Linked DNA regions of Litorilinea aerophila. The protein of the gene in region 1 binds, or shares a complex with, the protein of each later gene. Links are inferred from orthologs where the notes say so. Each region holds a gene or a part of one and is shown on either strand. Other genes may lie near its edges. The genes, in order: secY and secA.

The links.
Region 2: the proteins of secY (region 1) and secA are in contact, whole or in part, in a crystal structure (PDB 3DIN), measured with the Thermotoga maritima proteins. The link is inferred for Litorilinea aerophila from one-to-one orthologs. Residues at the interface, in WP_004081795.1 of Thermotoga maritima: Glu108, Gly109, Glu110, Glu111, Ala236, Glu237, Arg238, Arg239, Ile240, Thr241, Ile242, Gln243, Tyr244, Ala245, Arg246, Arg247, Val248, Thr249, Gly250, Arg251, Arg252, Val253, Tyr254, Gly256, Ala257, Ser258, Thr259, Tyr260, Leu261, Pro262; in WP_004082002.1 of Thermotoga maritima: Glu261, Ala262, Arg263, Lys300, Ala301, Arg302, Thr303, Ile304, Ile305, Leu323, Tyr324, Asp325, Pro326, Val329, Ser330, Tyr333, Ile336, Lys340, Phe345, Val349, Glu363, Phe364, Tyr374, Ser375, Gly376, Gly377, Glu393, Ile395, Thr482, Ser483.

What each region holds. Positions count from the first base shown.
Region 1 is NZ_VIGC02000008.1:617-13,996, forward strand. Bases 9,373-12,251 are described here. They hold secY (preprotein translocase subunit SecY), read left to right. Parts: upstream 9,373-10,078; coding sequence 10,079-11,425; downstream 11,426-12,251. Other genes in these bases: rplO (50S ribosomal protein L15), read left to right, coding at 9,452-9,928; FKZ61_RS07395 (adenylate kinase), read left to right, coding at 11,685-12,251. Also shown: rplC (50S ribosomal protein L3), read left to right, coding at 81-734; rplD (50S ribosomal protein L4), read left to right, coding at 740-1,411; rplW (50S ribosomal protein L23), read left to right, coding at 1,414-1,704; rplB (50S ribosomal protein L2), read left to right, coding at 1,718-2,554; rpsS (30S ribosomal protein S19), read left to right, coding at 2,566-2,850; rplV (50S ribosomal protein L22), read left to right, coding at 2,901-3,248; rpsC (30S ribosomal protein S3), read left to right, coding at 3,260-3,931; rplP (50S ribosomal protein L16), read left to right, coding at 3,963-4,385; rpmC (50S ribosomal protein L29), read left to right, coding at 4,459-4,662; rpsQ (30S ribosomal protein S17), read left to right, coding at 4,675-4,932; rplN (50S ribosomal protein L14), read left to right, coding at 4,950-5,318; rplX (50S ribosomal protein L24), read left to right, coding at 5,437-5,802; rplE (50S ribosomal protein L5), read left to right, coding at 5,949-6,521; FKZ61_RS07355 (type Z 30S ribosomal protein S14), read left to right, coding at 6,661-6,843; rpsH (30S ribosomal protein S8), read left to right, coding at 7,117-7,512; rplF (50S ribosomal protein L6), read left to right, coding at 7,582-8,136; and 6 more genes. UniProt on the Escherichia coli protein: The central subunit of the protein translocation channel SecYEG. Consists of two halves formed by TMs 1-5 and 6-10.
Region 2 is NZ_VIGC02000018.1:102,348-119,066, forward strand. Bases 6,705-10,178 are described here. They hold secA (preprotein translocase subunit SecA), read left to right. Parts: upstream 6,705-7,029; coding sequence 7,030-9,978; downstream 9,979-10,178. Other genes in these bases: FKZ61_RS14535 (Hsp20/alpha crystallin family protein), read left to right, coding at 6,705-6,801; FKZ61_RS14545 (deoxyribonuclease IV), read left to right, coding at 9,981-10,178. Outside these bases: FKZ61_RS14510 (transglutaminase TgpA family protein), read left to right, coding at 1-1,970; FKZ61_RS14515 (O-antigen ligase family protein), read left to right, coding at 2,022-3,389; gmd (GDP-mannose 4,6-dehydratase), read right to left, coding at 3,411-4,439; FKZ61_RS14525 (GDP-mannose 4,6-dehydratase), read right to left, coding at 4,504-5,550; FKZ61_RS14530 (BON domain-containing protein), read left to right, coding at 5,825-6,145; more of FKZ61_RS14535, read left to right, coding at 6,328-6,704; more of FKZ61_RS14545, read left to right, coding at 10,179-10,907; FKZ61_RS14550 (radical SAM protein), read right to left, coding at 10,937-12,016; FKZ61_RS14555 (B12-binding domain-containing radical SAM protein), read right to left, coding at 12,023-13,495; FKZ61_RS14560 (B12-binding domain-containing radical SAM protein), read right to left, coding at 13,609-15,099; FKZ61_RS14565 (rhodanese-like domain-containing protein), read right to left, coding at 15,221-15,580; FKZ61_RS14570 (NifU family protein), read right to left, coding at 15,608-15,964; FKZ61_RS14575 (DUF2203 domain-containing protein), read right to left, coding at 16,112-16,504; iron-sulfur cluster insertion protein ErpA, read right to left, coding at 16,631-16,719. UniProt on the Escherichia coli protein: Required for protein export, interacts with the SecYEG preprotein conducting channel.

The DNA.
Region 1 (13,380 bases):
GTCGGGCTCCAGGTCCGGCAGGCCCCATGGGATGATGTGGTTTACGCCATTTTCTCTGTAACCGTCAGTCCCAGGAGGATATGATGCGAGGAATTCTTGGCAAAAAAGTAGGGATGACCCAGCTCTTCGATGAGAGCGGTGTGGCCATCCCGGTAACCGTTATCGAGGCCGGCCCCTGCTATGTGACCCAGGTCAAGACGGCGGAGACCGATGGGTATAACGCCGTCCAGATCGGCTTCGAAGAAGTGGCAGAGCGCAAGCTCACCAAGGGCCAAAAGGGCCATCTCCAAAAGGCCGGCACTCCGCTTCTGCGCCGGCTGCGGGAGTTGCGCTATGCCGAGCCCCCGACCCTCTCCTTGGGGGATGTGATTAAGGCCGACGTTTTTGAAGAAGGCGAACGGGTAGACGTGATCGGCGTCTCCAAGGGCCGTGGTTTCGCCGGCGCGGTCAAGCGACACGGCTTTGCTGGCGGTCCCAAGACCCATGGCCAGTCGGACCGTCATCGCGCCACCGGTTCCCGCGGCGCGGGCACGACCCCCGGCCATACCTTCCCGGGCACCAAGGCGCCAGGTCACATGGGCAACGCACGGGTCACCGTTCAGAATTTGCAGGTGGCCCTGGTGGACCCAGAGCGCAATCTGATCGCCGTCAAAGGTGCTGTTCCCGGCCCGCGTGGCGGCCTCGTGCTGGTGCGTGAAGCTGTGAAGAAGGCAAACAAGAAGAAGAGGAGATAGTGACCATGTTGCTGCCTGTGAAAGATATGGCCGGGAACCAGATCGGGGAATTGGAGGTCAGCGACCTGGTTTTTGGGGCGCCCATCAACCGGCCCCTCATGCACCAGGCGTTGGTCCGTCAGCTCTCCAACGCACGACTGGGCACCCATAAGACCAAGACCCGAGGCGAGGTTTCTGGCGGTGGCCGGAAGCCCTGGCGCCAGAAGGGGACCGGTCGGGCCCGACAGGGTTCCATCCGTGCGCCCCATTGGGTCGGCGGCGGGACGGTCTTCGGCCCCCGACCGCGCAAATACATCAAGGACATGCCCAAGAAGATGCACCGGGCTGCCCTGCGCAGTGCCCTTTCGGTGAAGGCCAGCGCCGGCCAGATTGTGGTGCTGGACCAGCTGACCATGGAGCAGCCCAAGACCAAGGCCATGGTGGCCCTGTTGGAGGCCCTGGGGCTGAATGGGCAGCGGGTGCTACTGGTATTGCCCGAAAAGGACGAAGTGGTGCAGCTGAGCGCCCGCAACCTCCCCGAGGTGAAATCCCTGCTGAGCGGGTACCTGAACATCCGGGACCTGCTGGGCTATGATGTCCTGCTCATGACCCGGGAGGCTGTGGCCCACGTGGAAGAGTGGCTGGGTGCTGATGTGGCCGGACAGAGCACAGCCGCGGTAGCCGAGGCGGAGGAATAACCATGCACGTTTACGAAGTGATTCGGCGGCCCATCATTACGGAAAAGAGCATGATTGCAGCCGAAGACGAAAACAAATACGTCTTCGAAGTCGACATGCGGGCCAACAAACTTCAGGTGAAGGACGCCGTAGAGGTTGCCTTCGGGGTGACAGTGGAGGATGTGCGCATCGCCGTCATGCCGGCCAAGACCCGGCGGCGGGGGCGACGCGTCATGATTCGGAAGCCCAAGTGGAAAAAGGCCATTGTCACGCTGGCACCGGGCGAGTCCATCCAGCTGTTTGAAGGGGTTTAAGGAGTAGACGTCCATGGCTATCAAAATTTACCGACCCACATCGCCCGGGCGCCGGGGCATGAGCGTCTCGGCCTTTGATGACATCACCCGCAAAGAGCCGGAGCGATCCCTGCTGGCCCCCCTGCGCAAGAAGGGTGGGCGCAACAGCCGCGGGGTCGTGACCGTCCGCCACCGGGGTGGCGGCCATAAGCGGCGCTATCGCATCATCGACTTCCGGCGGGACAACTTCGGCATCCCCGGGCGGGTGGAATCCATTGAGTACGATCCCAACCGCAGCGCCCGCATCGCCCTGGTGGTCTTCCAGAATGGCGAGCGGCGTTACATCCTGGCGCCGGTGGGGTTGAACGTGGGCGACACGGTCATGTCCGGGCCTGATGCCGACATCCGGCCGGGGAATGCCCTGCCCATTCGTCTCATCCCGTTGGGTACCACCATCCACAACATCGAGCTCTATCCGGGCCGGGGTGGTCAGCTGGTGCGCAGTGCAGGCAACGCGGCCCAACTGGTGGCCAAAGAAGGGGCCATGGCCCAGGTTCGCCTGCCCAGCGGGGAGGTGCGCTACATCGACATGAACTGCCTGGCCACCATCGGCCAGGTTTCCAACCCGGATCACGCCAACATCACCCTCGGCAAGGCCGGGCGGAAGCGCTGGCTGGGCCGGCGGCCGGCCGTGCGCGGCGTGGCTATGGATCCGGCTTCCCATCCCCATGGCGGTGGCGAAGGCCGCTCGCCCATCGGGATGCCTGGGCCGAAGACACCCTGGGGCAAGCCTGCCCTGGGCAAGAAAACCCGGCGCAACAAGCGCACCAGTAAGTACATTGTGCGTCGTCGCGGTGGTGGAAAGAAGTAGGGGAAAGCCATATGTCTCGTTCACTGAAAAAGGGGCCATACGTTGCCCCCAAGCTGCTCAAGAAAATCGAAGAGATGAATCGGAAGGGAGAGCGCAAGGTGATCAAAACCTGGTCCCGCGCCTCCACCATCTTCCCACAATTTGTCGGCCACACCATCGCCGTTCATGACGGACGCCGCCATGTTCCTGTCTACATCACCGAAAACATGGTCGGCCACAAGCTGGGCGAATTTGCGCCGACGCGGTTCTTCCGGGGCCACATCAAATCTGAAAAGAGCACCCGGGCTCGCCGGTAGGACCGATCCTGTCAGAAAGCGTAAAGGCGGACAGCGTGGAGAGCCGAACTATGCAAGTGCAAGCAGTGACCAAATATACGGGGATCAGCGCACAGAAGGCCAGGCTGGTCGTTGACGAAGTGCGGGGGAAACGCGCCCAAGACGCGTTGGTACAGCTTCAGTTCATGCCCCAGGCAGCGGCGAAAGTGGTGGCCAAAACCATCAAGAGCGCCCTGGCCAACGCCACGGAAAACTACGGCCTGGAGGCGGAGGACATGTACATCGCCAAGATCGTGGCCGATGAAGCTCCCCGCCGCCGTTGGCGGCGCTTTGGCGCCCGGGGGCGCTTCAAGCCCTGGATTCGCCGATCCTCCCACATTACCGTCGTGTTGGAAGAACGTGTCGCGGGCGAAAGCTAAGGAGGGGAGCATTGGGTCGCAAGGTACATCCCAGGGGATTCCGTCTGGGAATCATTAAAGAGCACCGCAGCCGCTGGTTTGCCACCGGCAGGACCTATACCGAACAGCTGGACGAGGATCGAATGATCCGGGAGGTGGTTCACGCGGACCTGCCCAGGGCCGGCATCAGCAGCATCGAAATCGAGCGCCAGCCGAACCAGGTCCATGTGATCATCGACACGGCCCGGCCGGGCGTCATCATCGGCCGCAAGGGCGCCAGCGTTAACCAGCTGCGGTCCAAGTTGCAAGATCTGACCCACAAGAAGGTCAAGATCGATGTGCGGGAGATCGCCAAGCCGGAACTGGACGCCCGCCTGGTGGCCGAAAGCATCGCCGAGCAGTTGGAGCGGCGCATCAGCTGGAAGCGGGCCATGAAACAGGCCGTTCAGAAGACCATGCGTGCCGGTGGCAAGGGCATCATGATCACCGTCGCCGGCCGCCTGGGCGGCAGCGAAATGGGCCGGGTAGATACCGTGCGGGAAGGCCAGGTGCCCCGGCACACCCTGCGGGCCGACATCGACTACGGCACGGCCGAAGCCAACACCACTTTCGGGGTGATCGGCGTCAAAGTCTGGATCTACCACGGCGAAGTGTTGCCGGGTGAGGAATATCACGCACGCTACAGCGCCGAAGCGGCCTCCTGACGGCCGGCGCCAGCGGATGGAGGATTGAACCATGTTGATGCCAAAACGGGTCAAGTATCGAAAGCAGCAGCGCGGGCGCCTCAAGGGGAAGGCCTACCGGGGCAACCAGATCGCCTTCGGGACCTACGGCCTGCAGGCGGTGGAGCCCCACTACGTGACCAGCCGCCAGATCGAAGCGGCACGTCGGGCCATCGTGCGCTACATCCGCCGGGGCGGCAAGCTCTGGATCCGCATCTTCCCGGATAAGCCCTTCACCAAGCGGGCCGCCGAGACCCGCATGGGCTCCGGTAAGGGGAATGTGGAATACTGGATGGCGGCGGTGAAGCCCGGGCGCATCCTGTTCGAAATGGCAGGGGTGCGGGAGGAACAGGCCCGGGAGGCGTTGCGTCTGGCCTCCCACAAGCTGCCCATGCGGACACAGTTTGTGGCCCGCGAGGACCATACCGGCAGTTGAACCTGGTTCGGGCCCGGCCATCGCCAGGCGGTGGATCGGCGCAACGACAGGGTTCACGTGAGGAGGGTAACCGATGAAAGCAAGCGAATTGCGAGCCATGACCGACGCGGAATTGGCCAACCAGTTGGACGACCTGTACCAGGAGTTGTTCAACCTGCGTTTTCAGAAGAGCACCGGCAAACTCACCAACACAGCCCGCCTGGGGCAGGTGCGGCGGGACATCGCCCGCATCAAGACCATCCTGCGGGAACGTGAGTTGGCAGGGATGAGCGAGTGAGGAGATTGAGCCATGCGGGAACGACGAAGGACGCTGGTTGGGGTGGTCACCAGCGATAAGATGGACAAAACCGTGGTCGTCACGGTCCAACGGATCACTCGCCACCCCTTGTACGGCAAGGTGATCAAAGTCAACAAAAAATATAAGGCTCACGACGAGAACAACGAAGCCCGAGAGGGCGATCTGGTGCGCATTTGCGAATGCCGGCCGATCAGTAAGGAAAAAAAGTTCTTCGTCCAGGAGATCCTGGAGCGGGCCGACGTCGTCTAACACGAGGAACAGAGACCATGATTCAGCAAGAAAGCCGGCTCCGAGTAGCCGATAACACGGGTGCCAAAGAGCTTTTGACCATCCGCGTGAAGGGCGGCAGCCAGCGTCGGTACGCTGCCATCGGGGACGAGATTGTGGCCACGGTGAAGTCGGCCTCCCCCACCGGGAGCGTGAAAAAGGGGGACATCGTGCGCGCCGTGATCGTGCGCACCCGGCGCCCCCTGCGGCGGGCGGATGGCAGCTACATCCGCTTCGACGAGAACGCGGCCGTCATCGTGGACGACAATAAGAACCCCCGGGGCACGCGCATCTTCGGCCCGGTCGCGCGGGAGTTGCGGGAAAAGGGCTACATGCGCATCGTCTCCCTGGCGCCCGAAGTTCTGTGACGGCGGCTGGGAGCATCCCTTTCCCGGGCCCCGGTCAGATGGTAGATGAGCATCGGAATCCAGGCAGGCGAGTGTGTCTCGCTTTGACTCCCTTGCGACAAGAGGAGCGTGTTGAAAGATGAAGGTCAAGATTAAAAAGGGCGATACGGTGGAGATCATCGCCGGCAACGATAAAGGCTACCGGGGTCAGGTCCAGCAGGTGATCCGCAAGAAGCGGAAGGACGGCAGCTACGACCCCAACCGGGTCTACGTCATTGTCAGCGGTGCCAACATGGTGATCAAGCACCAGCGGGCCACCCCCAATGTGCGAACCCAGACCGGTCGCATCGAGCGGGAGGCGCCCATCCACATCAGCAACGTGATGCTGGTGGGGACCGACGGCCGTCCCACCCGGGCTGGCTACCAGGTGGCCTCCAACGGGGAGAAGATTCGCATCGACCGCCGGACCGGCGAACCGCTGCCTTCCCCTGGGGAGAGTGCCTGACAGGCGGTGTGCCCCGGGCTATCTGGGGACACCTGGCGTGGGCGGCTTCCCAGGGGGAAGGCGCCGGCGATTCACCTTTGAAAAGAGATCAATGGCCTGACCTGGCGCCGTACTGGGCGGCGCTTGCGGGCAAGGAGTGAAGAAAAATGAGCGAAAACGGCAAGAGCCCCAGGCCGGTACCTCGACTGAAGACCCGCTACTGGGAGGAAGTGGTGCCGGCCATGATGAAGGAGTTCGGCTATCGTAACGTGATGCAGGTTCCCCGCATCACCAAGATCGCAGTCAACATCGGCCTGGGCGAGGCCCTGCAGAACAGCAAGGCCCTGGAGGCGGCGTCCAACGACCTGGCCGTCATGACCGGCCAGCGACCGGTCATCACCAAGGCCCGGCGCTCCATCGCCACCTTCAAGCTGCGCGAGGGGATGCCCATCGGCGCCAAGGTGACCCTGCGGGGGGATCGCATGTGGGACTTCCTGGACCGGTTGATCAACATCGTCCTGCCCCGCCAGCGGGATTTTCAGGGCGTCTCCCCCGACTCTTTTGACGGCCGGGGCAACTACAGCATCGGCCTGCGGGAGCAGCTGGTCTTCCCGGAGATCGACTACGATCAGATCGACAAGGTGCGTGGCCTGGAGGTGACCATTGTCACCACTGCCGAGACCGATGAAGAGGCCCGCCGCCTGCTGGCCTTGATGGACATGCCCTTCAAGCGTTCCTAAGCGCCAGACCGGCCGGTTGCGGCCCATTTGGTCGCAACTCGTCTATGGCGTGGTGCTTGTGACTTGAGACCGTTGGCGTGAGACCCTGGTGCCGGTGCGCGAATCCTGGCGCCAACCAGAACAGTCGGAGAGGATTACCGTGGCGAAGAAGTCCATGATTGCTCGTGAGAAGAAGCGCAAGTACGCCGTCCGGGTGCGCAACCGCTGCAAGATGTGTGGCCGGCCCCGGGGCTACATGCGCCGCTTTGGCCTGTGCCGGATCTGCTTCCGACATGAGGCCCTCAAGGGCAACCTGCCGGGCGTCGTCAAGTCCAGCTGGTAAGGTTTGCCCTGTAGGACGATCGGCCCACTGCTTTTGATACTGCTTTTGATGTGGTGGTTTTGATGTGATGGTTTTGATGTGATGGTTTTGATGTGGTGGCCGATCCACGTTTCAGGTTGCTAACTACAATTTTCTGCAGGATACCTGCCGTTTGTGCGACTGCAATTTGGGGCTTGTATAGTTCCAACCTGTGGTTGCGGCTTTTCCCAGGCTCCTGGCCGTCGGGAAAAGACAAATTGCAGGAGATTGCAAGAGTAGCCGAAGGAGATAGAAATGGTTACCGATCCTATTGCGGATATGCTGACTCGCATCCGCAACGCCTGCATGGTGCAACACCGGCAGGTGGCTATGCCTGCCTCCAAGCTCAAGATCGGCATCGCCCGTATCTTGAAGGAGGAAGGCTTTATCGAAGACTACACCGTGACCGGGGACAGCCCCCAGCCCAATCTGGTGCTGACCTTGAAGTACACGGGGCGCGGCGCGCCGGTGATCAACGGCCTGGAACGGGTCAGCAAGCCCGGTCGCCGGGTCTACACCGGTTATCGGGAGATCCCCTGGGTCCGGAGTGGCCTGGGCATCAACATCATCTCTACGCCCAAGGGGTTGCTGACGGGGCGCCAGGCCCGGCGCGAGAAGGTCGGCGGCGAGATTCTCTGTAACATCTGGTGAAAAAGGATCCCTTTCCAGGGACGGCCTCTATGCCCGGCCTGGAAACGTGATTCGTGTCAGGAGGGTATCATGTCACGCATAGGACGCAAGCCGATTCCGGTACCGGCCAACGTCACCGTCAAAGTGGAAAAGGGAAACCGGGTGACGGTGACTGGGCCCAAGGGGACGCTCGAGGCGCAGCTCAGCCCCGCCATGGAGATCGTCCAGGAAGACGGCCAGATCATTGTGAAGCGCCCCAGCGATTCCCGCCACCACCGGGCCCAACATGGCCTGACCCGTTCTTTGCTGAACAACATGGTGGTGGGCGTGACCCAGGGCTTCTCCAAGAAACTGGAGATCCACGGCGTCGGCTATCGAGCTGAAAAGCAGGGCGACAACCTGGTCTTGCAGGTGGGTAAAAGCCATCCGGTGATCTTCCGCCCGCCGACCAAGGACATCACCTTCGAAGTGGACCGGGATGGCCGCTCGCTGGTCGTCTCGGGGATTGACAAGTGCGCGGTGGGTGAGCTGGCTGCCGTGATCCGCAAGACCCGCCCCCCGGAGCCCTACAAGGGCAAGGGGATCCGCTACGAAGGCGAGTATGTGCGGATGAAGGCGGGCAAGGCCGGCAAGGCGAGCCGCTAAAAAGCATCCTCATCTCCTGGCGGGCGCCATCCAGCGCCCTCGGGAGCGGTGAGTGAACGGCAACAGGAGCAGAAAGAAAGATGGCCAAGGAAAATCGTGCACAGGCGCGCAAACGTCGCCACCGCCGTGTTCGGCGCAAGGTCTTTGGGACCCCTGAGCGCCCGCGGCTGAACGTCTATCGCAGCCTGTATCAAATCTACGCCCAGATCATCGACGACACCACCGGGACGACCCTGGTTTCCGCCTCCACCCTGGACCGGGCGCTGCGCAGCGAGCTGGCTTCCCTGGATCCCCAATCCAGGGCCCGTGCTGTGGGGCGGGCCCTGGCGGAGCGAGCCCGGGCCAAGGGAATTGAAAAGGTCGTCTTCGACCGAGGCGGCTATCCCTACCACGGCCGTGTCAAGGCCCTGGCCGAGGGGAGCCGGGAAGGTGGACTCGTTTTCTGAGTTTGTTGGGAGAAAAACATGGCACGTGGAGATCGACGGGATAATCGACGGGAAAGACGGAAGGACCGGGAACGGGAGGAGCGCGAAGAGCTAGACGAGCGCGTCGTCCATATCGCCCGCACGGCCAAGGTGGTCAAAGGAGGGCGACGCTTTGCCTTCCGGGCCGTGGTTGTGGTCGGGGATCAGAAGGGCCGCGTCGGCGTGGGCGTTGGGAAAGCCCGAGAAGTGCCCGATGCCATTCGCAAGGCCTCGGAGCGGGCCCGCAAGAGCATGGCCCAGATTCCGCTGCTGGGGACCACCATTCCCCATGCCATTGAGGCCAACTTCGGCGCTGGCAAAGTCCTGCTGAAGCCGGCCAGCCCCGGCACCGGCGTGATCGCCGGCGGCGGTGTCCGCGCGGTGGTGGAAGCCTGCGGCATCAAGGATCTGCTGAGCAAGTCCCTGGGGAGTGACAACATCCTCAACGTGGTGCAGGCCACCTTCGCCGCCCTGAAGCAGCTCCAGGACTTCCGCGTCGAGGCGGAGCGGCGGGGTGTCGATCCTCGCCACCTGGCGCCCTTCTGGTACAAGGAGGAGATGCATGGCTGAGTCCAAAACCCTGCAGATCACCCTGGTGAAGAGCCCCATCGGCTACAGCAAGCGCCAGAAGGCGACGGTGGAAGCGTTGGGGCTGCGCAAATTGCATCAGACGGTGGAGAAGGAAGACACCCCTGTCATCCGGGGGATGATCAACAAGGTCTCCCACCTGGTGGTGGTCGAAGAGGCCTGAGACCGGACCGGGACGCCCTCCGGCGGGCGAGGCCCGAAATGGCGTGTAGAGAGCCCGCCAAGCCCGAGGACGTCGCCGAATTTATAAAGGATAGAAGACCATGAAACTACATGACCTGCGTCCTGCAGAAGGTGCCAAGAAAAAGCGCAAGCGAGTAGGTCGTGGTACTGGTTCCGGTCGTGGGAAAACCAGTACGCGCGGCACCAAGGGCCAAAACGCCCGCAGCGGCGGTGGGGTCCGCCCGACTTTTGAGGGTGGCCAGCTTCCCCTGGTGAAACGCCTGCCCAAGCTGCGGGGTTTCAACAACCGCTTCAAGGTGCACTATGCGGCCATCAACGTGGATGTGCTGGACCGGCTGTTTGAGGCCAACGACCAGGTTTCGCCCGACAGCCTGGCCGATCGGGGGCTGATCGATCGGGGCGATCCCATCGTCATCTTGGGGCGAGGGGAGATCGGCAAGCCGGTACATGTGAAGGCCCACCGGGTCAGTGAAAGCGCCCGCCAAAAGATCGAGGCCGCGGGCGGCTCCATCGAGCTGTTGCCCGTCTTCGTCAACAAAAATCTGCCCCGTTCCTGAGACGGATGCGTTACGTCGGTCTGTCCGATTGTTGCCGTATTGCCTGTCACCCCGGTGGGTGGCCCGCCGTCCCGGCCCCAGGCCGGAGCGACCTGAGCCGCCCATCGGGAAGTGATGGGCCGTGCTGGATTATCAAGGGGGAAGATCTTTATGCTTGAGGCTGTACGTAATGCATTCCGTTTGCCGGATCTGCGCCACAAGCTCCTGGTCACCATCGGCATTCTGATCCTCTACCGGTTTGCCGCCAACATTCCGTTGCCTGGCGTAGACCGGGATGCCCTGGCCCAGTTGTTCCGGGGCGACGATCAGAATATGCTCCTCAGCCTCCTGAACTTTTTCAGCGGTGGCGGCCTGGCCCAGATGGGCGTCATGGCGTTGGGGGTCTATCCCTACATCACCGCGTCCATCATCATGCAGCTGCTGACGCCCATTGTGCCCGCATTGGAAGAGCTCAGCAAGGAGGGGGAGCAGGGGCGCATGCGGATCAACCAGTACACCTACTGGATGACCGTGCCCCTGGCTGTCTTGCAGGCCATTGCCCAGGGGACGCTGCTCAGCCGCCCGGTGGGTGGCGGCCTGGTGATCCTGCCCAACTGGGGCTTCACCGGGGACGCACTCCTGCCCTCGCTGACCATCATCTTCGGCATGACCGCCGGCACCATGTTTGGCGTCTGGCTGGGGCAGCTGATCACGGAGCAGGGCATCGGGAACGGCGTCTCCCTGATCATCTTTGCCGGGATCCTCTCATCGGTGCCGTTCCAGATCCGCCAGCTTTCCCAGCAGCCGGTGCTCCTGGTCATCTTCGTCATCATCACCGTCCTGACCGTGGCCCTGATCGTCTGGGTGCAGGAAGGACAACGGCGCATCCCGGTTCAATACGGGAAACGGGTCCGTACCATGCGGGGGAATCGCATGATGATGGTGGGCGGACAGAGCACCCACGTGCCCCTGCGGGTGAACACTGCAGGCATGATCCCCCTGATCTTCGCCCAGAGCCTGCTCATCCTCCCCAGCACGGTGGCCAGCTACTTTGTGGCGCGGCCGGACTGGCTGGGCAGCGTGGCCCTCTGGGTGAGTAACGCCATGAGCCCCACCAACTTCCTGTACTGGCTGCTCTACTTCCTGTTTACCGTGGCGTTCACCTATTTCTACACCGACGTCATGTTCCGGCAGCAGAATCTGCCGGAGACCCTCCAGAAGCAGGGCGGCTTCATCCCTGGCATCCGGCCCGGGCCCCGTACAGAGGCCTACCTCAACGGCGTCCTTTCCCGGATCACCCTGGTGGGGGCCCTCTTTCTGGGCTTCATCGCCATCCTGCCCTACCTGGTGGGTGTGGCCGCGGACAGCATCTTTGGCGGCGCCGGCGTATTGACCGGCTACCAGTCGCTCATCATCAGCAGCGCAGGCCTGCTGATCGTGGTCGGTGTGGTGCTGGACACCATGAAGCAGATCGAAGCTCAGTTGCTCATGCGTAACTACGAGGGCTTCATCCGCTGAGCCGTCCATCTGGCCGGCCAGAGACGGATGGTTCGCACGACTCAATCGCTCCTGGGCCTTCGGGCCCGGGAGCACTCCCGGCACCGGTGTGGGCTAGTAAATCCCGACAGAAATTCGCCGATGGTTTCTACCAGAGGGAGCGCGCCCAGAGGGCGCCCGGAATTTCTGCCGTGGTATTTACGCCAGGCTATACTAGAGCTCGGCGCCGGTGTAGGGACCAGCAGGACTTTGAGGAAGGATCATGAACGATCAACGGCGCATGTATCTGGTGTTGCTCGGTGTGCCGGGCGCCGGTAAAGGCACACAGGCGAGGTTGTTGTCGGAGAAACTGCAGATTCCTCAGATTTCCACGGGGGATCTGTTTCGCTATAACCTGAGCCACGAGACGGAACTGGGGCTGTTGGCCAAACAGTACATGGATCGGGGCGATCTGGTACCGGATGAAGTGACCATCCAGATGGTGGCAGAGCGGATCCGCCAGGAGGATTGTGCCCGGGGCGCCATTTTCGATGGTTTTCCCCGCAACCTGAACCAGGCGACGGCCCTGGATCAGATGACCGCTCCCCATGGCGGCATCTCCCTGGCCCCCCTGATCCACCTGGAGGATGAGGAGGCCATGCGCCGCATCACAGGGCGCCGGGTCTGCCGACAGTGTGGCGCGGTCTATCACGTGGAATTCAATCCGCCGGCCCGGGAAGGCATCTGCGACATCGACGGCGGTGAACTCTACCAGCGGGACGACGACAAGCCCGAGACGGTACGGAACCGGCTGTATGTCTACTACAAGCAGACGGCGCCCCTTATCGGTTACTACTTTGCCAAGTCCCTGCTGGTGGAGATCGATGGCTCTCGGCCCATTGAAGAGGTCAACCGGGAGCTCCTGTCCGTGTTGCCCCAGGATGTGTTGGAGTCGTGAATTCCGGCCGAACTTGGCCGATGGTTTCCATCCTGGAGAATGCTCCGGGAGGCGAGTCCGGCTTTCCTGTATGACCTCCCCGGTGGGGACATGCAGGCCGGGACGCGCGGAGGATGGTACGGGTGACCCATGTTTAGACGGGGTAGTCGAAAGTTTTTACGACGGAAGTTGAATCAACCGGTGCAACAGCGGAAAATGCCCATCCTGAAGAGCCCGCGAGAGATCCAGATCATGCGGGAAGCCGGGCGGATTGTGGCCCGGGTCCACGCCGCCATGCGGGAAGCGGTGCGTCCTGGCATCAGCACCTGGGAGCTGGACCAGATCGCGGTGGAGGTCATGCAAAAATATAACGCGACCTCGGCCTTTCTGGGCTATCGGGGATACCCGGCCCACATCTGTACCAGCATCAACGAGGAGCTGGTCCATGGCATCCCCAGCAAGGAGCGAGTGCTGCGGGCCGGGGATATCATCAGCATCGATGTGGGCGTCCGCTACCGGGGCTTCATCGGAGACAGCGCCTGGACCTACGCCGTAGGGGAGGTCAGCCAGGAGGCCCAGCAGTTGATGGCGGTGACCGAAGCCTGTCTCTACGCCGGGATCGAGCAGGCCCGGGTCGGCAATCGCATCGTAGACATCAGCCGCAGCATCCAGTGGTACGTGGAGGAACATGGCTTCCACGTGGTGCGGGAATACACCGGCCACGGCGTCGGACGGCAGATGCACGAGCCGCCCCAGGTCCTCAACTACGTCTCGAACGACGTGGATGGCAACTATGTCATCCAGCCTGGCCTGGTGATCGCCATCGAACCTATGGTCCAGCAAGGAACCTGGCAAACCCGCACCCTGAGCGACAACTGGACGGTGGTCAGCGCGGACGGTAGCCTGGCCGCCCACTACGAGCATACGGTTGCTATTACCCACAATGGGCCAGAAATTTTGACTCTGCCCTGACCTTATGTTAGACTGACTAAGTTGTGCCGAAAAGATTTCGGGAAGGGGATTCCTATCATGAAAGTCCGACCCTCCGTCAAGAAAATAT
Region 2 (16,719 bases), on another replicon or contig:
TCTGGTGGCTGACCTACCTGGGCGTCTGGGCCATCTTCCGCTATGGCTACACCTGGCGGGCGGTCATCCCCGCGGGCCTGGTGCTGCTCATCAACACCTACTATGCGCCCCGCTCCATCCTGGGCTTTCTCATCTTCTTCTGCCTGGTGGCCATGATCCTGTTCGTGCGCACCCACCTGGCGGAACAGCAGATCCGGTGGCGAGAACAGCGAGTCCACTTTAGCCAGGATATCACGTTGGATTTCCTGCGCAACGGCTTCCTCTTCAGCGTGCTGATCATCACCCTGGCCTGGCTCTCACCGGGCCTTGGCCACAGCTTCCAGGTGCGCAACGTGATGGCCCCCCTGAATGAGCGCTGGCAGGAGACCACAGAACGCTGGAACCGGCTCTACCAGGGGCTCAACCGACAGACCCGGCCCACCACCGCGGCCTTTGGGCGTACCCTGTCCCTGGGCGGTGAGCGCAACGTGGGCAATAGCATCGTCTTCCAGGTCAACACCGCGCAGGGGCGATACTGGCGAGCCGTGGTGTACGACACCTACACCGGCCGCCAGTGGCTGAACACCAGCGACGAAGAGCTAAACTTCGATGCCCAGGAGGCGGTTCCGGTGGCCGGTTGGGCCCTGCGGCGCCCCATGACCCAGACCATCACCCTTCGGTCACCCACGGGCAATATCCTTTTCGGCGCGCCGGACATTGTGCGGGCCAGCGTCCCCTTCGAGGCGCTGGTACAGCCCCTGCCTGCGCCCTCCCTCTTCGGGCCTGCGGGCACCGACGGCGAGCCCGCAGCTACCGCCGTGGAGATCGCCCTGGCCCGCGCCCGGACGCCCCTGGAAGCGGGGGACAGTTACACCGTGGTGAGCTACTACACCGAGGTCACCCAGCGTGCCCTGCGCAGTGTGGAAGCGGACTTCCCCCCCGAGATCCTGGAAAAATATCTCCAGCTGCCGGAGAACTTCTCGCCCCGGGTGGCCGAGACAGCCCGCACCGTGGTGGCAGGCCAGGAGACCCTGTACGACAAAGCCAAGGCCATCGAGACCTTCCTGCGGGGCTACACCTACAACGACGCCATCAGCGCGCCGCCGCCGGATGTGGATCCGGTGGAATATTTCCTCTACGACATCAAGGAAGGCTATTGCGATTACTACGCCACGGCTATGGCCGTCATGCTGCGCAGCCTGGGCATCCCGGCCCGGGTGGTCAGTGGCTACGCCGAAGGCACCTACGACGAAGAGACGGGGCTCTTCTACATCACCGAGCGGGACGCCCACACCTGGGTTGAGGTTTACTTCCCGGGCCTGGGCTGGATCGAGTTTGAGCCCACCGCCGGAGAAAGCACCCTGAACCGTCCCGTGGGCAACGACCCCATCCCGGCGGACATGGCCAGCGCCCCCCTGGATACCAACCTGGACCCCTACATGGAGGAGGATCCCTTTGCGCCTGGCCTGGACATGGGGGCGGAGAGCCTGCTCAACGAGGAATTTGCCATGGAGGGCGGCACGGAAGTGCTGGCGGGGCAGAGCCGATGGCTGGGCGCGCTGGTGCTTTTGGGCGTCCTGAGCGCAGGCGCCTGGCTGGTCTGGCGGACCCGGCTGTCCGGTCCCAACCGCTTTGACCCGGACCTGCCTCCCATTTTCTTCGGGCGGCTCCAGCAATGGGCGGCGCGGCTGGGCCTGTCTCTCCCTCCCACCCAGACGCCCTACGAACAGGCCCACCAGCTGGAACGGGCCCTACCGGTGGCCCGGGAGCCTATCCACACCATCATCCATTCCTACGTGCACTACCGCTTCAGCCGCAACAGCCACAGCCCGGGAACGTCCGGCAGCCTCCGGTCTTCCGTGGATGAAGATGGCCAGCTGATGGCCGCGTGGAACTCGCTGCAGCCCATCTTCTGGAAGGCGTGGCTGCGAAAAATGATGCGCACCATCCTGCGCCGAAAGGTGGATCCCTTCTCCCTGCTGGAACGTTGATGGAGGATGGCCGGTTTTGCGGCCCCATGCGGCCTGTGCTACCATGCGGCCATGAGGTATTTGCGCGCCTGGTGGGACATTCCCCTCATCGTCGACCTGCTGCTGCTGGGGCTGGCAATGCCTTCCCTCTACTTTCCGGCCCGCTTTCCACCGTGGACCATTCCCTTGAGCCTGGTTTTCTTGGCTCTGGGATGGCTCTGGCGACGATGGCGGCTGGGCCTGTGGTGCCGCTCCACGCCGGCCGATTGGCCGCTCTTTTTTTTATTGGGTCTCATGCTGCCCATCTCCCTGTGGGCCGCGCCCGAACCTTTGCGGATGGCGCACTCCATTCCCCGGGCCTACATTTTGCTCTGGAATTTTTGCCTCTTCGCCGCGGTGGTGGCCCACGGAAGCCGCGACATGCGTCTCTATCGGGCTGTCGCAGCCGGCTTCTTCCTGGCCGCCACGGGGATCGCCCTGGCGGCGCCCCTGGGCATGAACTGGCTGTACAAGTTCGCCTTGCTTCAGCCTGTGCTGAGCCGCATTCCGGGGCCGCTGGTGGGCGTCTTCCAGGGGGCGGAGAGCGGGTTCCACCCCAACCAGGTAGCCGGCACGCTGCTCCACGCCCTGCCGCTGATGCTGGCTCTCAGCGTCGCCCAGGTGTGGGGCGCCCTGGGTAACCGGGGACAACGCACCTGGAGTCACAGGGCGCTGCGGGCGCTTTTTCTCCTCTGTACGGGGATTGTGCTGGGGGTATTGGTGCTCACCCAGTCCCGCTCTGGCCTACTGGGGCTGACGGTGGGGGTGTTGACCATGGCGCTTTTGCCCTGGCGGTGGGGGCGCTGGGCGCTGGCCGGAGGAGTGGTGGCCCTGGTGCTGGCCTTCCCTTTCCTGCCCGCCAGCCTGGTGGACCTCATCAGCGATGCGCCCCCCGTGGAAGCCCTGGGCGGAACCAGCAGCCTGGGCTTCCGGCAGACGGTCTGGAGCGCCGCCATCACGGGCCTCCACGACTTTGCCTTCACTGGCATGGGGCTGGGTACCTTCCGGGAAGTGGTTTTCCTCCTCTATCCCATGCAGGGCATTTCCCCCACCTATGACCTGGGACACGCCCACAACTTTTTCATCCAGACCGGCCTGGACTTCGGCCTACCCGGGCTGGTTGCCCTGTTGGCCATCTATTTGCTCCTGGTGACCGGGCTGGTGGGAGTCTGGCGCCGGGCAGGTCAAGAGGCGGCGGAGCAGCGGGTGTGGGCGCTGGGGCTGTTAGGCTGCCTGCTGGCCCAGACCCTGTACAGCCAGTTGGATGCGGTGGCCATGGGTGCCAAGACCAATTTCCTCTGGTGGTGGATGGTGGCCCTGGGGCTGGCCCTCCAGATTCAGACCAGCACCCACATCCGACCGACGGCCGACCCCTCGAACGAGCTGGGCCAGCCGTCCTGACGCGACCAGATGGGCCCGTTCCTACCGGGCGTCCGGCTGTTTCTGAATCTCCTGCTGCTGGATCTCCTGCTGTTGGGGTGGATAGCCGTTGGCCTTCTGCAACGCGGCCAGGTCGGCATCCACCATGAGGCGCACCAGCTGTTTGAAATCCACGGTGGGCTCCCAGCCCAGCCGCTTGCCGGCCTTGCTGGCATCGCCCACCAGGAGGTCCACCTCAGCCGGGCGATAGAACTTGGGATCCTGCACCACGTATTCCCGCCAGTCCAGGTCCACGTAGCTGAACGCCTCTTCCACGAATTCTCGCACACTATGGGTCTCGCCGGTGGCCAGGACGTAGTCGTCGGGCTCGTCCTGTTGCAACATGAGCCACATGCCCCGCACATAGTCGGCGGCGTAACCCCAATCCCGCCGGGCCTCCAGATTGCCCAGGCGCAGCTCGTTGGCCAGGCCCAGCTTGATACGGGCCACGCCATGGGTGATCTTGTGGGTGACGAATTCCAGGCCTCGGCGGGGGCTTTCGTGGTTGAACAGGATACCGGAACAGCCAAAGATCCCGTAGCTCTCCCGGTAGTTGACTGTGATCCAATGGCCGTAGACCTTGGCCACGCCGTAGGGACTGCGGGGATGGAAGGGGGTGGTCTCCCGCTGGGGCACCTCTACCACCTTGCCGAACATTTCGCTGCTGCTGGCCTGATAGAAGCGGATCTTGGGATCCACGATGCGGATGGCCTCCAGCATGCGGGTGACGCCCAGGGCCGTGAATTCGCCGGTCAACACCGGCTGGGTGAAGCTGGTGGGCACGAAGCTCTGGGCGGCCAGGTTGTAGACTTCCTGCGGTCGATACTCCTGGAGGATCCCGATCAGGCTCATCTGGTCCAACAGGTCACCCTGGACGATCTCGAGCTGGTCCTGGATGTGTTTGATGCGGTCAAAGTTGATGGTGCTGGTCCGACGGACCATGCCGATGACCCGGTATCCTTTTTCCAGCAGAAACTCGGCCAGATAGCTACCATCCTGACCGGTGACGCCGGTAATCAATGCGGTACGCATTTTTCTTCACTCCTCTGAATCATTCCCGTCTCGACAGAAAACAGCTGCCCGTTTGGCAGCAGAGTCATTCCTCAAAATCGCGGGCGGAGATGGACGTAGGCCTGCCCGCGGGCCCGCCCGTGGGATCCCGGCGTAGCTGTTCCCGCCAGCTATCCAGCAGATCCCGCAACGAATCCTGTAAGGTGACCCGGGGTTGCCAGCCGGTGGCGGCCACCAGGCGCCGGTTATCACAGACGCTGATGGGCACATCGCTGGGGCGTAGACGGGTGGGATCCTGGGTCACCGACACCTGGGCAGGGGTCAACTGAAGCAGGGTATCCAGCAGCCAGCGCACAGGGCGGGCTTCCCCCCGCCCGATGTTGTAGACCTGGCCGGGCTCACCCCGGTTGATGACCAGCCAGTAGGCGCGGACCACATCCCGCACATCGGTGAAATCCCGCTGAGCCTCCAGGTTGCCCACCGCCACCACCGGTTCCCGCAGGCCCGCTTCAATTTCAGCAATCTGCCGGGCGAAGGCGCTGGCCACAAAATCGTCCGACTGACCCGGGCCAATATGGTTGAAACTTCTGGCTCGAATGGTGGGGATCCGGTGGCTGTTCCAATACTGCAGGCCCATCATGTCCTGGGCTACTTTGCTGACGCCGTAGGGGCTATTGGGGCGGAAGGGCGTCTCTTCATCGATGGGCAGATCCTCGGGCTGGACCAGGCCGTAGACTTCATTGGAAGTGACGATGAGGGTGCGGCAGTCCGGCGCCCAACGCCGCACCGCCTCCAGAAGGTTGAGCTGGCAGTGGATGTTCAGCTCGTAGGTGGTCCACGGCTGGGCCCAGCTCCCCCCCACGTCGCTCCAGGCAGCCAGGTGCAGGATCCGATCCGGCTGAACCTGCTGAATGAGCTCGCTCACCCACAGGGCGTTGCGCAGATCTCCCCGATGCAGGTGCAGGGCGCTGCGCAGATGCTGGATGCGCCGGTCGTGACGGTGGATGACGCCATGGATCTCCAGCGCCTCACCTGGCGGCAGAACGTCCGCCGTAGCCTGTGGCTCCCGCAGCAAATATTCGGCCAGGTGGCTGCCGGCAAACCCGGCGATCCCCGTCAACAAGACGCGCACTGTCTTTCCACGCTCCTTTCGTCTCCCGCTCGTCCATCGCCCGGCCCTCCCTCTCTCCCACCCTCGATTCCATCGCCAGGCAGGAAGTCCCGCACCATCCGGGTTGGGATGACAGGGGCTAGTATAGACCATCGGGCAGAGAGGGAACAAAGTGGCGGGTGAGTCAAATGGACTTCAAACAATGTACAAACAGTTCATTAGTGCCTTTCTGACGCCACTGTGCCATAGTAGTAGCACCAGAGACGAGGGTTTCAGCAAGACAGGAGTAGCCACCATGGTCCGAGTAGGGCATGGCGCAAGCGATTTAGCCACGGCGTGGCGGGTGCGGGACGCCCTGGCGGCCCACCCCTTGCTGGGAGGCGCCACGGCCCAGATCCAGATTGTGGCCAGCCGTGACAGCATTACCCTGGAGGGGTGGGCTGTGGATGAACGGGTACGAGCCCTGGCTGTCCAGCTTGCCCTGCGCGCGGCAGGCCGTCGCCCGGTCTATCCACATCTGCGCATTGGCCGCGCCCACGATGGGCGCCCGACCAACGGGCAGTCGCCCACAGGCGTAGCCGGCCAGGCTGCCCGCTCCTGGCCGGGTGAACGCTAACGAAATTTTAGCGCAGTTCTGACTGAACGATAACGGAATGCATGCGCCCATCTAACGTTGACGGCTTAGCGTTTTAGGCAAAACGCATGCAATGAAATACCTGTCATATGCATCAGTGTCTGACACAAATTTCCGACATTGATTTCTGACTCAGATGCTGGCACAGAAAGGAGGGATGAGTCATGCGGAGCACCATCTACGACAGCATGGTTCGTGACTTCGCGACCCTGGCTGACACCATGAACCGTCTGTTCGAGTGGCGCATGATGCCCTACAACTACGAGCGCAATGGTGGCAGCACCGGCGAGAGCGCCGTTCAGGGTCGGACTGTCTGGCTGCCGCTGGATGTCTGGGCCACCGATGACGCCTTCCACATCCAGGCCTACGTGCCCGGTATCCGGCCGGAGGACGTGGAGATCACCTGGAACAACGACGAGCTGATCATCCGGGGCCAGTTCCCGCCTCGCCAGGAAGGGGACCGGATCGAGTACTATAAACAGGAGCTCTTCCACGGGGCCTTCGAGCGGCGGCTGGGCTTCAACCTGCCTGTGGATGCGGAGCACATCGAGGCGACCTTTGAAAATGGCCTGTTGACCTTGACCGTGCCCAAGGCGGAATCCATCCGGCCCAAGCAGATCAAGGTGCAGGCCCGGTAAACCCAAACCCGATTTCTTTGCCCCATAGTCCATCCTCCTTTGGCGTGAGCCCTCCAGGCGTTGTACCTGGAGGGCTCCTGATTTTCTGGCCGGGCGGATGGGGCGCCATGGAAAATGGGATGACCCTCATGGAACTTTCATGACCACTTTTGCATTCTCGTGGTAAAATGTAAACAGTTTGCCGCAAATACGGCCAGGAAGCACTGGTTTGAACGATAAGGGAATGACATGCTGAAGAAACTTTATTACGCCATTGCCGGCGATCCCAATGAGAAGATCTTAAAACGCCACCAGCCCCTGGTGGACCGCATCAACGAGCTGGAAAAGTCCTTCGAGGCCAAAAGCGACGATGAACTCCGGGAGATGACCGAGCGCTTCCGCCAACGGGTCCAGGAGGCCGTCCGCCCCTTGAAGGAGGAGCTGGCGCGCGCGGAAGAAGAATACCTGGCCGTGGTGGGCACCGACCAGCAAAAATTTGCCCGCCTGGAAGTGGATCGCCTCAAAAAGGAAATTCTGGAGATCGAAGACTCGGTACTGACGGAAATTCTGCCCGAGGCCTTCGCCGCCGTCCGGGAGGCCAGCAAGCGCACCATCGGCCTCCGCCACTACGACGTGCAACTCCTGGGCGGGATCGTGCTGCACACGGGCGCCATCGCAGAGATGAAGACCGGTGAAGGTAAGACCCTGGTGGCCACCCTGCCCCTCTACCTCAACGCGCTGGCAGGGCGTGGCGTTCACCTGGTCACGCCCAACGACTACCTCTCCAAGGTGGGCCTCCAGCTCATGGGGCCCATCTACCACCTGTTGGGGCTGAGCGCGGCTGTGATCCAGAACAGCGCCGGCAGCCCGGACAAGGGTAGCTTCCTCTACGATCCCGAGTACCCGTCGGCCGACGACCGCTTTCAGGCCCTGCGGCCCATCACCCGGCGGGAAGCATACCAGGCCGACATCACCTACGGCACCAACAACGAGTTCGGCTTCGACTACCTGCGGGACAACATGGTCCAGGATATCTCCCAGCTCACCCAGCGGGAGCTCCACTACGCCATCGTGGACGAGGTGGATAACATCCTCATCGATGAGGCCCGCACCCCCCTCATCATCTCCGGGGAGGCCCGGGAAAGCTCCAACTACTATGTGGAGTTCGCCAACCTGGTCAAGCACCTGCGTCCCGAGGTCCACTACGTGGTCAACGAGAAGGAGCGGGTGGCCACCCTGACCGAGGAAGGCATCTCGTACATCGAGCAGCGGCTGGGCATCGAGAATCTCTACAGCCCGGAACACTTCGAGATGATCCCATACCTGGACAACGCGCTGCGGGCCCACGCCCTCTACAAGCGGGACCGGGACTACATCGTCCGCAACAACGAGGTCGTCATCGTGGACGAGTTCACCGGCCGCCTGATGGAAGGCCGACGCTACAGCGAGGGGCTGCACCAGGCCATCGAGGCCAAGGAAGGGGTCAAGGTCCAGAAGGAATCCATGACCCTGGCCACCATCACCTTCCAGAACTTCTTCCGCATGTACAACAAGCTGGCCGGCATGACCGGCACGGCCAAGACGGAAGAAGAAGAGTTCCAGCGTATCTACAACCTGGATGTGGTGGTGATCCCCACCTACAAGCCCATCATCCGCCAGGACCTGCCCGACCTGGTCTACCGGACCCAGGAGGCCAAGTTCAAGGCGGTGTTGGCGGACATCGAGGAGGCCCACAAGCGGGGGCAGCCGGTGCTGGTGGGCACGGTGGCCATCGAAACCAGTGAGCTGGTCAGCGCCATGCTCAAGCGCCGGGGCATCCCCCACGAGGTGCTCAATGCCAAGAACCATGAACGGGAGGCCACCATCATCGCCCAGGCCGGCCGCCCTGGCGCGGTCACCATTGCCACCAACATGGCCGGCCGTGGTGTGGACATCCTCCTGGGCGGCAACCCCGAGGGCCTGGCCCGGGAGCAGTTGCGCAAAGAAGGCTTCGACCTCAACGAGATCTCCCAGGCGGATTGGAACGCCTGCCTGGAGATGCTGAAACACGGCCAGGATCCCCTGCGGGTCTACAACACCCGGTGGGCCGAGGTCCTCAAGCAGAAGTATGAGGAAGTGGCCCGGGACCGGGAGCTGGTGAAGCAGTTGGGCGGCCTCCACGTGGTGGGTACGGAGCGGCACGAGGCCCGACGCATCGACAACCAGCTCCGTGGCCGCTCTGGCCGTCTGGGCGACCCCGGCAGCAGCCGCTTCTACCTGAGCCTGGAAGACGACCTGATGCGCCGTTTTGGCGGCGACCGCATCGCCAATCTGATGAACCGCCTGGGCGTGGAAGACGACATGCCCATCGAGGCCGGCCTGGTGAGCAAAGCCATCGAAAATGCCCAGAGCAAGGTAGAGGGCCATAACTTCGACATCCGCAAGCACGTGCTTCAGTACGACGAGGTGGTCAACGAACAGCGCAACCGCATCTACGACCAGCGCCGTCGCATCCTCACCGAGCCCTCCATGAAGAATTCCATCGTGGCCATGATCGAGGAGGAGGTGGGCGAGCTGGTGGACACCTTCACGGCCAGCGAGTACGAAGACGAGTGGCAACTGGAGGAGCTGGTCCAGGCCCTGCGGGCCCTCTTCCCCCTGCCCCAGGACTTCTCGGCCGAACAGTGGAAGGGGCTGCGGGCAGAGGAGATCGAAGAGCAGGCAGTGGCCTTGGCCCTGGAGGCCTACGCGGCCAAGGAGGCGGAGCTGGGCGAAGAGCTCATGCGCCGCATCGAGAAGCAGATCATGCTCCAGGCCGTGGACTACCGCTGGATCCACCACCTGACCGACCTGGACCGGCTGCGGGAAGGCATCGGCCTGCAGGCCTTCGCCCAGATCGACCCGCTGGTGGCCTACAAGCGGGAGGCCTTCCGCATGTACGGCGAGCTGATGGATGACATCCGCAGCGACATCGTCAAGGCCATCTTCAGCCTCCAGGTCCAGCGCCAGCCAGTGGCACCCACGCCCATCGCCCGCAACATCCGCACCAACCGGGATGGCAACGGCGCGGGCAAACCCCAGACGATGCGCAAGACTGGGCCAGAGCTGGGCCGCAATGACCCCTGCTGGTGCGGCAGCGGCAAGAAGTACAAGAATTGCCACATGCGCAGCGACCGTCAGCGGGCTGCCGGTGGCCAACGAGTACCGGCCGGGCAGTAGCCATGGCAGTACTCATGTTAGGCGCCCACATGTCCATCGCCGGCGGCGTCAGCCAGGCGCTGGATCGGGCCGCTTCCATCGGCAGCAACGCAGTCCAGGTCTTCACCAAGAACAACCGCCAGTGGAACGGCCCGCCTGTGGACGAGGCAGACGTGGCCCGCTGGCACGAGCAGATGGCCGCCCAGGGCATCCAATACGCGGTCAGCCACGCCAGCTATCTAATCAACCTGGCCAGCCCCAAGGATCCCCTGTGGGAGAAGAGCCTGCGGGCCCACAAGGACGAACTTCAGCGGGCCCATGCCTACGCCATCCCCCACGTGGTGTTGCATCCCGGCGCCCACACCGGCAGCGGCGAGAAAGCAGGCATCGCCCGCATCGCCGCAGCCCTCAACCGCATCCACCGGGAGACGCCTGAATGTGCCGACACCCTCACCCTGCTGGAGCTGATGGCCGGGCAGGGTAGCACCCTGGGCAAGTCCTTTGCCGAGCTACGGGCCATCATGGAACTGTTGGCAGAGCCAGGCCGGGTGGGAATCTGCGTGGACACCTGCCATGCCTTTGCGGCCGGCTACGACCTGCGCACGCCCGAGGGCTACGAGGCCATGCTGGCCGAGATGGAGCAGGAGGTGGGGCTGGATGCGCTCAAGTGCTGGCACTTCAACGACAGCAAGGGGAAGCTGGGCAGCCACGTGGATCGACACACCCACATCGGCGAAGGGGAGATCGGCGAGGCGGGCTTCGCCCACATCCTCAACGATCCCCGCTGGGACGGAATCGCCATGTTGCTGGAGACACCCAAAGGGGACGATCTGGCGGAGGATGTGATGAACCTGCGCCGGCTCTGTGCCCTGGTGGCCGATCCGTCCCGCATTCCGCCAGGGTTACGGGATGGCCACGAAACGGGTCAGGAAGCGGGCGGACCTCCATGAGGTCCGCCTGAAACTTGGATGGGGATTGATTACTTGACCACGTCGGCCAGCACTTTGGTCACCGTGGGAGGATGGAGGAGCATGTTGGCATAGTTGGCATTGGCCATGGGGCAGGCGCACTCTTTGCGCTTGATGCTCCCCCGCAGCGCTTCCATGGCCTGGCTGCGCCAGATGGGCGTGATGTCGTAGTCGTGTTCCCGCAGGTTGCCCACGGCCTCGGCGCGGATGCAGCAACTCCACAGGTCGCCGTTGGGGGCGATGTGGGCGCTGGCCCAGCCTGCGTAGCAGGGGATCACCTGATCCCGTTCCCGCAGCACCCGTTTGGCCAGCTGGTAGTACTGGGCCCGAAAGGCCTGGGTGAAGCGGGCGATACCCCGGGCCGGCGCCTGCCGGGCCTGCTGGCTCAGAAAATCGGCGATCTCGTCGTAGTCGTCCGGCCGGGGGGTGATGCCCCAGCCTACCGTGTCCAGCTCCACCCGTTCCTCAGCCACCTCAGTGATGTAGCTGTCGGGCTCCAGCGGCTGAAGCCCCGCGTAAATTTCCTTGAAGCGGTGGACGTTGAAGCGGCTGATCACCGTGTGCACCGTCAGCACCAGATTTTTGTGCTGTTGCTGCAGCGCCTTGAGCTGGCGCCAGGTTTCCATGGCCAGCTCCCAGTTCCCCTCCACGCCCCGGATGTCATCGTGCTCCTCGCCCACGCCGTCCAGGCTCAGGTTGATGCCGATGCTGGACTTGGGACATTCCCGGCAGATGCGGTCCACCATGGTGAGCACCCGCTCGGTCAGCATGCCGTTGGTGGGGATGGTGATCACTTCGGGCCGGCAGTGTCGGTAGGCACGGACCACCAGCTCGTCCAGATCCTTGCGCAGGAAGGGCTCGCCGCCGGTGAAGGTCATGTAGAAGGGCGCGCGGCCCAGGTGGGCGAAAACCCGCTCCCACTCGTCGACGGTCAGGTCGTCGTTGGGCTTCCGCCAGACATCACAGGTGCGGCACTTGCTGTTGCAGCGGAAGCTGACGCTGATCACCACCGAGAAGGGCTTGACCTTAGGCCACCCAAAGGCACGAAAGGCCCAATAGAGGGGCAACTTCGGCAATAGTCCCAACATCATGGGGTGTTATCCCACCACCACCTTCTTCTCGGAAGCACCGATGGCATCGACCGTCTGGTCCTTGCTGCCGATGAAGAAGCGCTTCACCTGGGCCAGGGTGTTGGGCAGGTTGGTCCAGTTCTCCTTGAACATCATCTTCTCCAAGACCCGCTCCGGGCGGTAGAGGTAGAAGCGGCGGTAGGCCTCCCGCCACTTGCGGACCACCAGCTCCGGATCGTAGCCCTCGTTCATGGTGAAACGGGCCTTCTGCTCGTGGATGGCGTAGTCGCTCCAGTTGTCGGCGAAGATCTGGCCGCCCTCCTTGATCATGTCGTACATGGCCGTACCGGGGAAGGGCGCAGCCAGCAGGAAATTGGCCAGCTTGGGGTCCAGCTCCAGGGCCAGCTGGATGGTCTTCTCCATGGTCTCCTCGTTGTCGCCGGGCATGCCGAAGATGAAGAAGCCCATGGTCTGCAGGCCGGCGGCCTTGGCGTTGGCGAAGGCCTCCCGCACCATGTCAATGGTCTGCCCCTTGCGGATCACGTTGCGCAGCATGTGCTCATCGCCATTTTCCACGCCGAAGCCAACCCGCTTGCAGCCGGCGGCCTTCATGAGCTGGAAGAGCTCCAGGTCGGTGTGGTTGACCTTCATGCCGTGGACCGTCACCCAGGGCACGGTGTTCAGCCCCTCTTCCACCAGCCGGCGGCAAAGCTCCTTGGCCCGGGGCAGCTTCAAGTTCCAGATGTCATCGGTGACGCCGATCTCCGTGGCGCCCAGCCCCTTGACCAGCCACTTCCACTCCTGGACCACACTTTCCACCGAGCGGGCCCGCCAGGTATCCCCCGTGACCGGCTTGGAGCAGAAGGTGCACTTGTAGGGGCAGCCCCGGCTGGTCAGGATGGTGAAGCTGCGGGCGTGGGGATCCAGGCCGTCGGTGAGGGGCTGGAGGTTGGTATAGCGGTCGATCTTGAAGAGATCGTGGGCCGGAAAGGGCAGCGCGTCCAGGTCCGGGATCATGGGGCTCTCAGGGCTGGCCACGATCTCGTCGCCATGGCGGAAGTGGATGCCGGGGATCACGTCCGGCCGGCGGCCCGCATCCAGGATGTTGACCAGTTCCAGGAAGCTGTACTCGCTCTCCCCCTTGAAGACGTAGTCCACGTACTCGTGGTGGGGCGGCTGCAGGGATTCCAGGGGCATGATGGTCAGGTGCGGTCCGCCCAGGACCGTGTGGAGCCCCCGCTTCTTGGCCAGGGCCGCCATCTCCCACGCCTCCTGAATCAGGGGGGTGGTGGCGGTGATGCCGATCAGCTGGTAGGGTTTGCCTGCCGCCTCGGCCTGGTCCAGGTAGTAGTCGACGCCCACGTCTTCAATGGCGGCATCGTAGATCATCACATCGTGGCCGCCTTCACGCAACACCGCGGCGAGGTAGCCGAGTCCCAGGGGGATGTGTTTGCGGGCGCTCCAGACTTTGGCCTCTGGACTGGCAAGAATTACACGCATAAAAAACCTCGAAGGTGAAAAGGTGAATTCGTGATGCGTAATGCGTAGAATATAAAAGACGAGAGTGCAGAATTTTCCTGCACTACGTTTTACACATTACTTACACATTACGCTCAGATGGCGCCCTCGGCTTCCACGGCCTTGCGCAGCCCCGTCTTCTCCTTCTTGGGGAAGAAGGTCCGCATGGCGATGCGCACGTTGCGGGGCAGGTTCAGCCAGAAATCCTTCTTCTTGATGCGGCGGATGATGGGCGAAGGCCGCAGGTAGAACTGGCGATACGCCCGTCGGTACATCTCCTCCACCAGCTCAGCAGTCATCTCGCCCATCTCATAGCGGGCTTTCTGCTCGAAGAAGACGTAGTCCTCCCAGTCGTTGATCAGGAAGCGACCCTGGCGTTTCACGATCTCGTAGACCTTGGTGCCGGGGTAGGGCGTCATCATGGAGAAGTTGGCAATCATCGGATCCAGCTCGATGGCAAAGTCGATGGTACGCTGCATGGATTCCCGGGTGTCGCCCGGCAGCCCGATGATCATGAAAGCGATGGTCTCCAGCCCTACTTCCTTGGCATTCTTGAAGGCCTGGCGGATGGTGTCGTGATCCACCTTCTTGTCGATGCTCTTGAGGATTTCGGGATCGCCCGTCTCCACGCCAAAGGCGGTGCGCTTCAGGCCGGCCTGCTTCAAGAGGGCCAGCAGCTCTTTACTGGCCAGGTTGGCCCGGATGCCGTTGACGAAGATCCAGGGGACGTGGTTGAGCTTGTGTTCGATGAGCAGCTTTGCCAGCTCTTCCAGCCGCTTGACGCGAATGTTGGCGCTGTCATCCAGGACGCCGATCTCCTGCGCGCCCAGGTCCTCCACCAGGTGGCGCCATTCGGCCAGGACGTTCTCCGGGCTGCGGCTGCGCCACTTGATGGGCATGATGCTCTGGCTGCAGAAGGTGCAGCGGTAGGGGCAGCCCCGGCTGGTGAGGATGCTGAAACTGCGGGCGCCGTCCACATGGTCGGTGGCCGGCTGCAGGTTGGTGTAGCGGTCCATCTTAAAGAGATGGTAGGCGGGCCAGGGCAGGCTGTCCAGGTCGGCGATGGGGGGCCGATCCGGGTTGTTGTGGATCTGGCCGTCGCTGGTCTTGTAGGTGATCCCCAGGCAGTCGGAGAAGATCTCGTTCTCCGGGTGCATGAAGGCTTCGGTGTGGTAGGAGGGCTGATCCTTGAGGTAGGCTTCCAACCGGTTGCAGATATCGATCCAGGTCTCCTCGCCTTCGCCCCGCACCACGATATCCACATAGGGCTTCTCGCAGCTCTCCTCAGGCAGGACGCTCACGTGGGGCCCGCCCAGGACAATGGGGCAGTCGTGGACCTCCTTGATGGCGCGTGCCGTGCGCCAGGCCTGTTTGACCTGGGGCGTGTTGGCCGTGATGCCGACAATGTGGGGGCGAAACTCCTGGACAAAGTCGGCCACGGACCGGCGCTCCACGTCGGCATCGAAGATCACCACCTCGTCGCCCCGACGCTCACTGACAGCCGCCAGATAGGCCAGGCCCAGATGAGGCGTCGTCCGGGTGTCGATGGGCAGGCGAAATTTTGGATTGATTAATGCGACACGCACAGTGATCCCTCCTCAATCAAGGGTACAGTATCGATAAGAACGCGTGGGATTCTACCACGGCTTCCCCGATCGCCCAAATTAATATGAAACGCTTGATAAAAATTAGCGGCCCGGGTAGGCATCAGTAGCTGCCCACCGACGGGTCGATCTCCCGGGCCCAGGCATCGATGCCGCCGGCCATGTTGTAGACCCGCTTCCAGCCCTGCTGGCGGAGCCAGGCTGCCACCTGAGCACTGCGCACGCCGTGGTGGCAAAAGACCACGATCTCCGCCTCCCGATCCAGGAGCGCCTCGGGCAGGGCATCCAACTGGCGCTCGGCCAGCTCGCTCAGGGGGACGGTCAGAATTTCGGCATCATCAATGCGGGCGGCGGTCCACTCCACCGGCTCCCGCACATCCAGCCATAAAAAAGGAACGCCAGAACGGCGCTTTTCTGCCACTTCCTGGACGGTCAGTTCGGGTACACCAAAGGGATTGGGCATCACAATCTCCCTCGAAGCGATGGAGTGTCAGGAGGATGGGTGGGGCGAGCGGTTGTAGAGCGCCGAGATGTCGATGTCGGTGATGGCATTCACGCCCTTAATCTCGGGAAAATGTTCCTTGAGCAACCGCTGAATGCCCAGTTTCATGGTCAGCAGGCTGATGGGGCAGTCGATACAGGCCCCCAACATCTGAATGTGGGCAATGCCACTCTCGTCCACCCTCAAGAGCGCCACATCCCCGCCGTCCATGTACAGGGTGGGGCGATAGGTATCCAGGACCGCCTGGATACGCGCTTCCAGGGAGTCTTCACGGTCGGAGGTGGACGGAAGTGTTGCCTCCTGGGATGCCGTACGCGCCGGCGATGCCTCTACAAAATCTGCCATGGTTCTGTTCACTGGTTCCTTCACCCATTTCCCTCCAGGCTTGAGTCAATCCCGGCAGAAGCCCACAGATGGCTGCTGCCGGAAGTCATACAGCCGAATTTCTGGCGTGGTATTGACGCCAGACTGTGCTGAATCCTGGAAGGCCCGTCAGCTTACCAGATCGTCAATGGGCCGGCGGCCCGCATAGCCAGCGTTCAAGTCGTGCCAGTACAGAATGTCCTCTTCCCCATAATGCCAGCAGAGGTAAATCTCCCGGCCGGCCCGTTTGCCCAAAAAGTCCACCAACCCCTGGTCGATATCCTTGACCAGCACGCCCAGGTTCATGATGCCTTTGACGCCCTTCTCCAACTGGCAGAACTCCTGGTAAAGGTCGCTGGCGGCCCGGCTGCCGCCATTGGTGGCAGCCTTCTGCAGCACGGGCCAGGCATCAGGGCGCAGGCGCAAAATCTCGCGCCGGGCGCGCTGGATGTGCTCCATCAACTCTTTCACCTGGGGCAGAATGGCCCGGGCCTCGGCCAGGGTAAAGTATCGTGCATTCATGAAATCGTCGGATGCTCGAAGGAGAACCTCCGTTGTCTCCCGAGGGCAAAGGCCGCCCAGGGACAGAAATTGGGCGAGGAGGGGAAAGTCTCCTCGCCCAATGGGTACCGGAAAGTTTAAGATGGTTTAATGGCCGCAGCTCTGTTCGGGCACAGCCTCGCCGGTATGGGTGCGGGCTGTCCGGAAGCTGCTGCCGCAGCCACAGGCGCTGACCG